Marichromatium purpuratum 984: one gene and its partner. The protein of the gene in region 1 interacts with the protein of each later gene in a pairwise test. Links are inferred from orthologs where the notes say so. Each region holds a gene or a part of one and is shown on either strand. Other genes may lie near its edges. The genes, in order: rsfS and MARPU_RS08465.

What was found.
Region 2: the proteins of rsfS (region 1) and MARPU_RS08465 interact in binary tests that used the Escherichia coli proteins (3 or more experiments, as listed by UniProt). The link is inferred for Marichromatium purpuratum 984 from one-to-one orthologs.

The regions. Positions count from the first base shown.
Region 1 is NZ_CP007031.1:199,790-203,057, forward strand. What follows is about bases 191-3,144. They hold rsfS (ribosome silencing factor), read left to right. Parts: upstream 191-1,466; coding sequence 1,467-1,823; downstream 1,824-3,144. Other genes in these bases: MARPU_RS00905 (hypothetical protein), read right to left, coding at 191-262; nadD (nicotinate-nucleotide adenylyltransferase), read left to right, coding at 621-1,277; MARPU_RS00920 (BLUF domain-containing protein), read right to left, coding at 1,891-2,304; MARPU_RS00925 (alginate O-acetyltransferase AlgX-related protein), read right to left, coding at 2,845-3,144. In the rest of the region: more of MARPU_RS00905, read right to left, coding at 1-190; more of MARPU_RS00925, read right to left, coding at 3,145-3,268. UniProt on the Escherichia coli protein: Functions as a ribosomal silencing factor. Interacts with ribosomal protein uL14 (rplN), blocking formation of intersubunit bridge B8.
Region 2 is NZ_CP007031.1:1,897,759-1,901,072, forward strand. What follows is about bases 68-3,067. They hold MARPU_RS08465 (ATP-binding protein), read left to right. Parts: upstream 68-1,018; coding sequence 1,019-2,116; downstream 2,117-3,067. Other genes in these bases: MARPU_RS08460 (DUF5691 domain-containing protein), read left to right, coding at 68-1,022; MARPU_RS08470 (DUF5682 family protein), read left to right, coding at 2,113-3,067. In the rest of the region: more of MARPU_RS08460, read left to right, coding at 1-67; more of MARPU_RS08470, read left to right, coding at 3,068-3,314.

The DNA of each region.
Region 1 (3,268 bases):
TGAGCAGCAGCGGGTCGGCGCTCACCAGGTTGTCGTTGGGCTCGGTCTCACCGAAGCTCGGCGCGGGCAGGCAGGAGGAGAGGCTGATGCCGCAACTGCCAGGGTCCGAGTAGCAGGACGAGACGCCGGCCTCGAAGCCGCTGCCGTAGGCCTCGTCGCTTGCCGTGCCGCAGTTGTCCGGATAGCCGCCGAGCGAGTCGGCGACGACGTGCAACGGTGCCAGCAGGCCGAGTGCCAGCAGGGAGGAGTGGATGGCTTTCATGACATATGGTCTTCCTGGTGACGCGGGTCGGGGATGCAGCGGGCCGCCGGCCGTCGACATCCGGGTGGGCTCGATCCTCGATGGAGTGTAGCCGAACGACCCTCGGCGGCAAAAGTCGTGCCCTGGCGTGTGCGCTCGGCAGGGTCGAAGATGGCGACAAAGGCCGCGCTTTCTGCTAGCGTTCGATCCATGTATCGATCACCCACCGATCTGGACAGGAGACCTTGCAACAGGCCCGTTTCGCCGCTCGCCATCGTCCGTCAGTGACCGCCCCGGTCCATGCGCGCGCCCCGCTCGGGGTCGGTCGCGTCCGCCCCCGAGTCATCGTCGTCGCCCTGGCGTCAGGACCGCGGCAGCGATGATCGGCATCTTCGGTGGTACCTTCGATCCGGTCCACTTCGGCCATCTTCGACCCGCACTGGAGTGTCTGCAGGGACTGGATCTGGAGCAGCTGCGCTTCATCCCGCTCAAGGTTCCGGTGCATCGACCCCAGCCCTGTGCCTCACCGGCCGCCCGCTTGGCGATGCTGGAGGCGGCCATTGCCGACGAGCCGAGGTTCATGGTCGATGCGCGCGAGCTCGAGCGTCCCGGACGCTCCTATTCCTACGACACCCTGGCCTCGCTGCGCGCCGAGCTCGGCGCGCAGCGGCCGTTGTGTCTGCTGGTCGGCGCCGATGCCTTCGCCGCCTTCCTGCGCTGGCACCGGCCACAGGAGATCCTGGAGCTGGCGCATCTGGTGGTGATGCGTCGTCCCGGTCACCGGGCGCTGGTCGATCCCGAGCTGGAGGCGCTGTACGCGCGTCGCGGCAGCGACACGCGCGCCGAACTCGCGCGCGCGCCGGGTGGGCGCATCCTCTTCCAGGAGGTCACCCAGATCGATATCTCGGCGACCCGCATCCGGCGGTTGCTCGCCACCGGGCAGAGCCCGCGCTACCTGCTGCCCGAGCCGGTGCGCGCCTATATCGCGCGCACCGGCGTCTATGACGGTTGCGGCATGGGCGAGCTGCCCGCCTGAGTCAGTCTTTTTCCGCGGGATGGGGCGTTCCCCGTCCGACAAGGCCGTGCCAGGGATGGCGCGGCGCCGGCGATCACGCTTGCAACGTCGTCGACCGGCCAGGGCCAGGAGGGCAGGCGTCGCGATGATCGCGACCTGTCGTGACCGGTGCACAGGCACCCCAAACACTCTCAAAGCAGAGGAGATCGCATGCAGCTCGAGCAACTTCGGGAACTGGTCGTGGAGACCCTGAACGACATGAAGGCCAATGACATCGAGGTCATCGACGTGCGCGGCAAGACCGCCGTCACCGACTTCATGATCATCGCCTCCGGCACCTCGGATCGTCACGTCAAGGCGATCGCCGAGACCGTTGCCTTCCGCGCCAAGGACGCCGGCGAGGCGCCGCTCGGCACCGAGGGCGTGGCCGAGGGCGAGTGGGCCCTGGTCGACCTCAACGGCATCGTGCTCCACGTCATGCTGCCAAAGGTCCGCGACTTCTACAGCCTCGAGCGGCTGTGGTCGGCCCCCGCCGTGGTTCCCCAGACCGCCGCCCAGCACTCCTGAGCGGGCGCGGTCGTGTGCGTTCCCCGTCTCCCCGCCCGTGCCCGACGCATGGGCGGGGGCTGAGGCCTCAGCCGCGCAGCTGTTCGAGGAACTTGCGCATCAGCACCACCAGCTCGTCGGCCTCGGCGCGCCTCTCCCACATCGCCAGCAGCTGCTTGCGCCTGGCCTCCATCACCTCCGGTGGGTTGGACAGATAGCCCATCGACCACCCCTGGAACATCCGCTGCTTGATCGGGGCGACGCCGATCAGCAAGCTGTCGTAGTGACGACGATCGTCGAGGATACGGCCATAGAGCCGGAACACCGCCTCCTGCGGTCCTTCCAGCACCTGGATGAAGTGGCCGCCACCGGCGCAGAGGATGCCGGAGATCCTCTGCTCCTTGTTGTGCCGATTCGACTGTTCGAGGATCTGTTTGAGCTCGGCCTCGCCGACCCCCTGGCTGGTACGGCTGACATAGAGGATGCGTGAGAGATGCTCCATCGTGCCTGTCCTTGCGGGCTAGGTGCCCTGCGATCTGTGCGGATGACCATCATGGGCGATGCCCATGGTTATGGCATGGGTTGGGGCGAGGCGGGGTGCTGCCAAGCGGGCTGGCGGAGCGATGGGAGACGTCGTAGCGGCCCCCGGGCGCGGCGATCGATGGCCGCGCCTGGGGTCTCCGGGGTGGCGGATGATTATTCCTCGCGCATCGAACGCGCCAGGGCATCATTGAGCGGGCGCAGCCGGTCGGCGAGCGCACCGCCGCGAGATCCTCCTCGACCTCGGCCTGATCACGTTCGAGCGCGAGCAAGGCGCAGAGTTCGCTGTGCACCGATTGCTGTGGCTGCGTCAACTGTGCGACGAGGCCTATGTCGAGATCAGGCTCGACGACCTCGGCGACTGAGATGCGGTGATAGCGATTGGGCCACGGGGCCAACTTTGCCATCGCCTCGTGGCCCCAGTACCGACGCCTTGCTGGGTTGCCAAACGGCGACCCAGCCGACGAAGTCATGGATTGAAGATCGGTGGGGGCAGTCCAACTCATCTGAACGGATGATCGGCAAAGTAGGCGAAAAATGTCGTGACATCTCTTTCCACGCCCGTGATGAAGATGTAGTCGGGCCGGAATGCCTCAACCAGCGCATCCAGCTTGGCGGGCGTCATGGCGGAATAATGAACCTGCAAAACCTCACGAAAGGATCGCGCGACATAGGGTGAGAGCGCTGTCCCGAAGGAATCCCTCAGCCATATCACCTTCAAATCGTTTTCGGCATCACTGGAAACGACCAGCAACGGTTCGAGCTGGAAGAACACGGGAGGATTCCCTGCCGCCGACTTGACCGCCTTGGTTTGAAAATCGATTTGCTTGGCATCGATCTGCTTTTCCGGTTCGACCTGAAGCACGGGGGAAAAGTCTTCAAGCACATCACTCATTCTTAAAAAGAGTGAAAGATCCCCACCGGGA
Region 2 (3,314 bases), 1.7 Mb from region 1 along the record:
TGGCCCAGACGCGCCGCGAGGCTCCCGCACAGGCCGTCGAGTTGCTGGTCGCCGTCTGGTCACAGGAAGGTGCCCGTGAGCGACGCAAGTTGCTGGGGGTCTTGAGCGACGCACCGGGACCGACGGATGTGGCCTTCCTGGAGTCCGCCCTCGCGGATCGCAGCAAGGACGTGCGCGGCGATGCCGCTGGACTCCTGGCCCGAATCCCCGGCTCGACGGTGCGGACACGGGCGGTGGAGCTGCTGGATGGCTGGCTCGGGTTCGACTCCAGGACCGGGCTGATGGGGCAGCTCAAGGGCCGCAAGGGCGAGCTGAGCGTCACCCTGCCCGAGGACTGGGACAGCGCCTGGACGACGATCGGCATCCACGAGAAACCACCCAAGGGGATGGGACGCAAGGCCTGGTGGCTGGAGCAACTGCTGGGGCTGGTCGATCCCGACCATTGGGTCGAACGCTGGCAGCTTTCCGCCCCCGAGATCCTCCGCATGGTCGAGGGGCACGCGTGGCAGGGCACGCTGCTGGCGGGCTGGCGGCGCGCCACCCGGCATTTCGGCAATGGCGCATGGGCGCGTGCGCTGATCGCGGGGACGGTCGACGCCGACGCCGATGTCGCGTTGTGGGCGATCCTGCCCCCCTCGGAGCAGGAGGACGCGCTGACCTCGTCGCTCGCCATGCCGAGCACGGACGAGCCGTTCAAGCGGGCCTTCGATCGGCTCGGTCATCTCGGGCACCGCTGGAGTCCGTCCTTTTCGGCGGTTGTGCGCCAGGCCTGTCTCAAGCTGTTCCGCGAGCAGACGCCGGACGCCAACTATGCCCGCTACGCCACCCTCCGTCAGGTTGCGGCGCACCTCGATCCGGGCGGCTATCAGACCATGGAACAGGGCCTTGGGCCGTACCTTCAGGCGTCCTCCCCGTGGCAGAGGATCGCCACCGAGATGCTCGACACCCTGAGGTTTCGCAACGATATGATCCAGGCCATCGAGTCCGCGCGCATCGAATCAGACCAACGAGGTACGCCTTGAGCACCCAAAGCCCCAACGAAGCCATCCTGCGCCAGCACGCCGAGCAGGAGTTCGCCCACGAGATCGAGGCGCTCAAGGCGGTCGACGAGCATCCCAGGCCGCCCAACTGGGCGCTCTCGCCCTGGGCCGTGCGCACCTACCTGATGGGCGGCACGCTGAGCAATGGGGTCGAGATCAGCCCCAAGTACATCGGTCAGGCCCGGCTGATGGAGATCGCCATCTCGACGCTGGCGACCGATCGTGCCCTCTTGCTCTATGGGCTCCCGGGGACGGCCAAGTCCTGGGTCTCCGAGCACCTGGCCGCGGCGATCTCGGGCGATTCCACCCTGGTGGTTCAGGGCACGGCGGGGATCGGCGAGGAGGCGCTGCGCTACGGCTGGAACTATGCGCGGCTGATCGCGGACGGTCCCTCGCGGGCCGCGCTGGTGCCGAGCCCGGTCATGCACGCCCTCGAGCACGGCGCCCTGGTCCGGGTCGAGGAGCTGACCCGCGTCCCGGCGGACGTGCAGGATAGTCTCATCACCATCCTGTCCGAGAAGACGCTCCCCGTGCCGGAACTCAATACCGAGGTACAGGCCCGCAAGGGCTTCAACGTCATCGCCACCGCCAACAACCGCGACAAGGGCGTCAACGAGCTGTCGAGCGCTCTGAAGCGCCGCTTCAATACCGTGGTGCTGCCGGTGCCGGCGACCCTGGAGGAAGAGACCGAGATCGTCGAGCGGCGCGTCGGGCGGCTCGGGCGCGCGCTGGAGCTGCCGGTCGAGACGCCCGCGCTGCAGGAGATCCAGCGCATCGTCAGCGTCTTCCGCGAGCTGCGCCAGGGCATGACCGCCGACGGCAAGACCAAGCTCAAGACGCCCTCCGGCACCCTGAGCACGGCCGAGGCGATCTCGGTCGTCAACAGCGGCATGGCGCTGGCCGCGCACTTCGGCGACGGCCAGATGCGCGCGGGCGACGTGGCCTCCGGGCTGCTCGGCGCGATCGTCAAGGATCCGGTACAGGACAAGGTCGTCTGGCAGGAGTACCTGGAGACCGTCGTCAAGGAGCGCTCGGACTGGAAGGATCTCTATCGGGCCTGTCGCGAGGTGCTATGAGCACCCATGTCTTCGGGGTCAGACACCATGGTCCGGGCTCCACGCGCAGTCTGCTCGACGCCCTTGAGCGTCTGGCGCCCGACATCGTCCTGATCGAGGGCCCGCCGGAAGGCGATGCGCTGGTCGCGCTGGCCGGACACGCCCGGATGCGCCCGCCGGTCGCCATGCTGGTCTATGCGCCGGACGACCCGAGCGACGCCTCCTACTATCCCTTCGCCCGCTTCTCGCCCGAGTGGCAGGCGATCCACTACGCCCTGGGGCGCGACCTCCCGATCCGCTTCATGGACCTGCCGCTCGCCAATCGCATTGCGCTCCGGCGCCGAGAACGCGAGGAGTCTGCGGAGCGCACTGCACCGGACGCATCATCCGCGGAGGATGACGGGGCCGAGCCGAGCGCCGAGCCAGCAGAGCCCTGGCGCGGCGATCCACTCGCGCTGATCGCGCAGGCCGCCGGTTACGAGGACAGCGAGCGCTGGTGGGAGCACATGGTCGAGGAGCGTCGCGACACCGAGTCGCTCTTCGACGGCATCCGCACCGTCATGACCGCGCTGCGCGAGCAGGTCGAGGGGGAGCTTGCGCAGGCCCCGCCGATCCTGGAGCGCTATCGCGAGGCCGCCATGCGCAAGATCCTGCGCGCGACCGAGAAAGAGGGCTTTGCGCGCATCGCCGTCGTCTGCGGCGCCTGGCACGTCCCGGCGCTGGAGCAGCGCCCCAAGCAGAGCGAGGACAACCGGCTCCTCAAGGGCCTGCCCAAGGTCAAGACGACCGCGACCTGGGTTCCCTGGACCTATGGGCGCCTGAGCTACCACAGCGGTTACGGTGCCGGGATCGGGTCGCCCGGCTGGTACGATCACCTCTGGTCCCGGTCCGGCGACGTCGCGACCCCCTGGCTGATCAAGGTCGCCCAGGCGTTCCGGGCCGAGGGGCTCGACATCTCCAGCGCTCATGTCATCGAGTCCGTGCGTCTCGCCGAGACGCTGGCGGCCATGCGTGCTCGTCCCCTGCCCTCGCTCGCCGAACTCAACGACGCGACCCAGACCGTCATGCTCTTCGGTGAGTCGGCGCCGATGCAACTCATCCAGGCGCGTCTCATCGTCGGCGAGCGGCTGGGACAGGTACCCGAGTCGACGCCCGCGACACCGCTGCAGGAGGACCTGCGCGCCCAGCAGCGGCGGCTGCGGCTCAAGCCGAGCGCGAA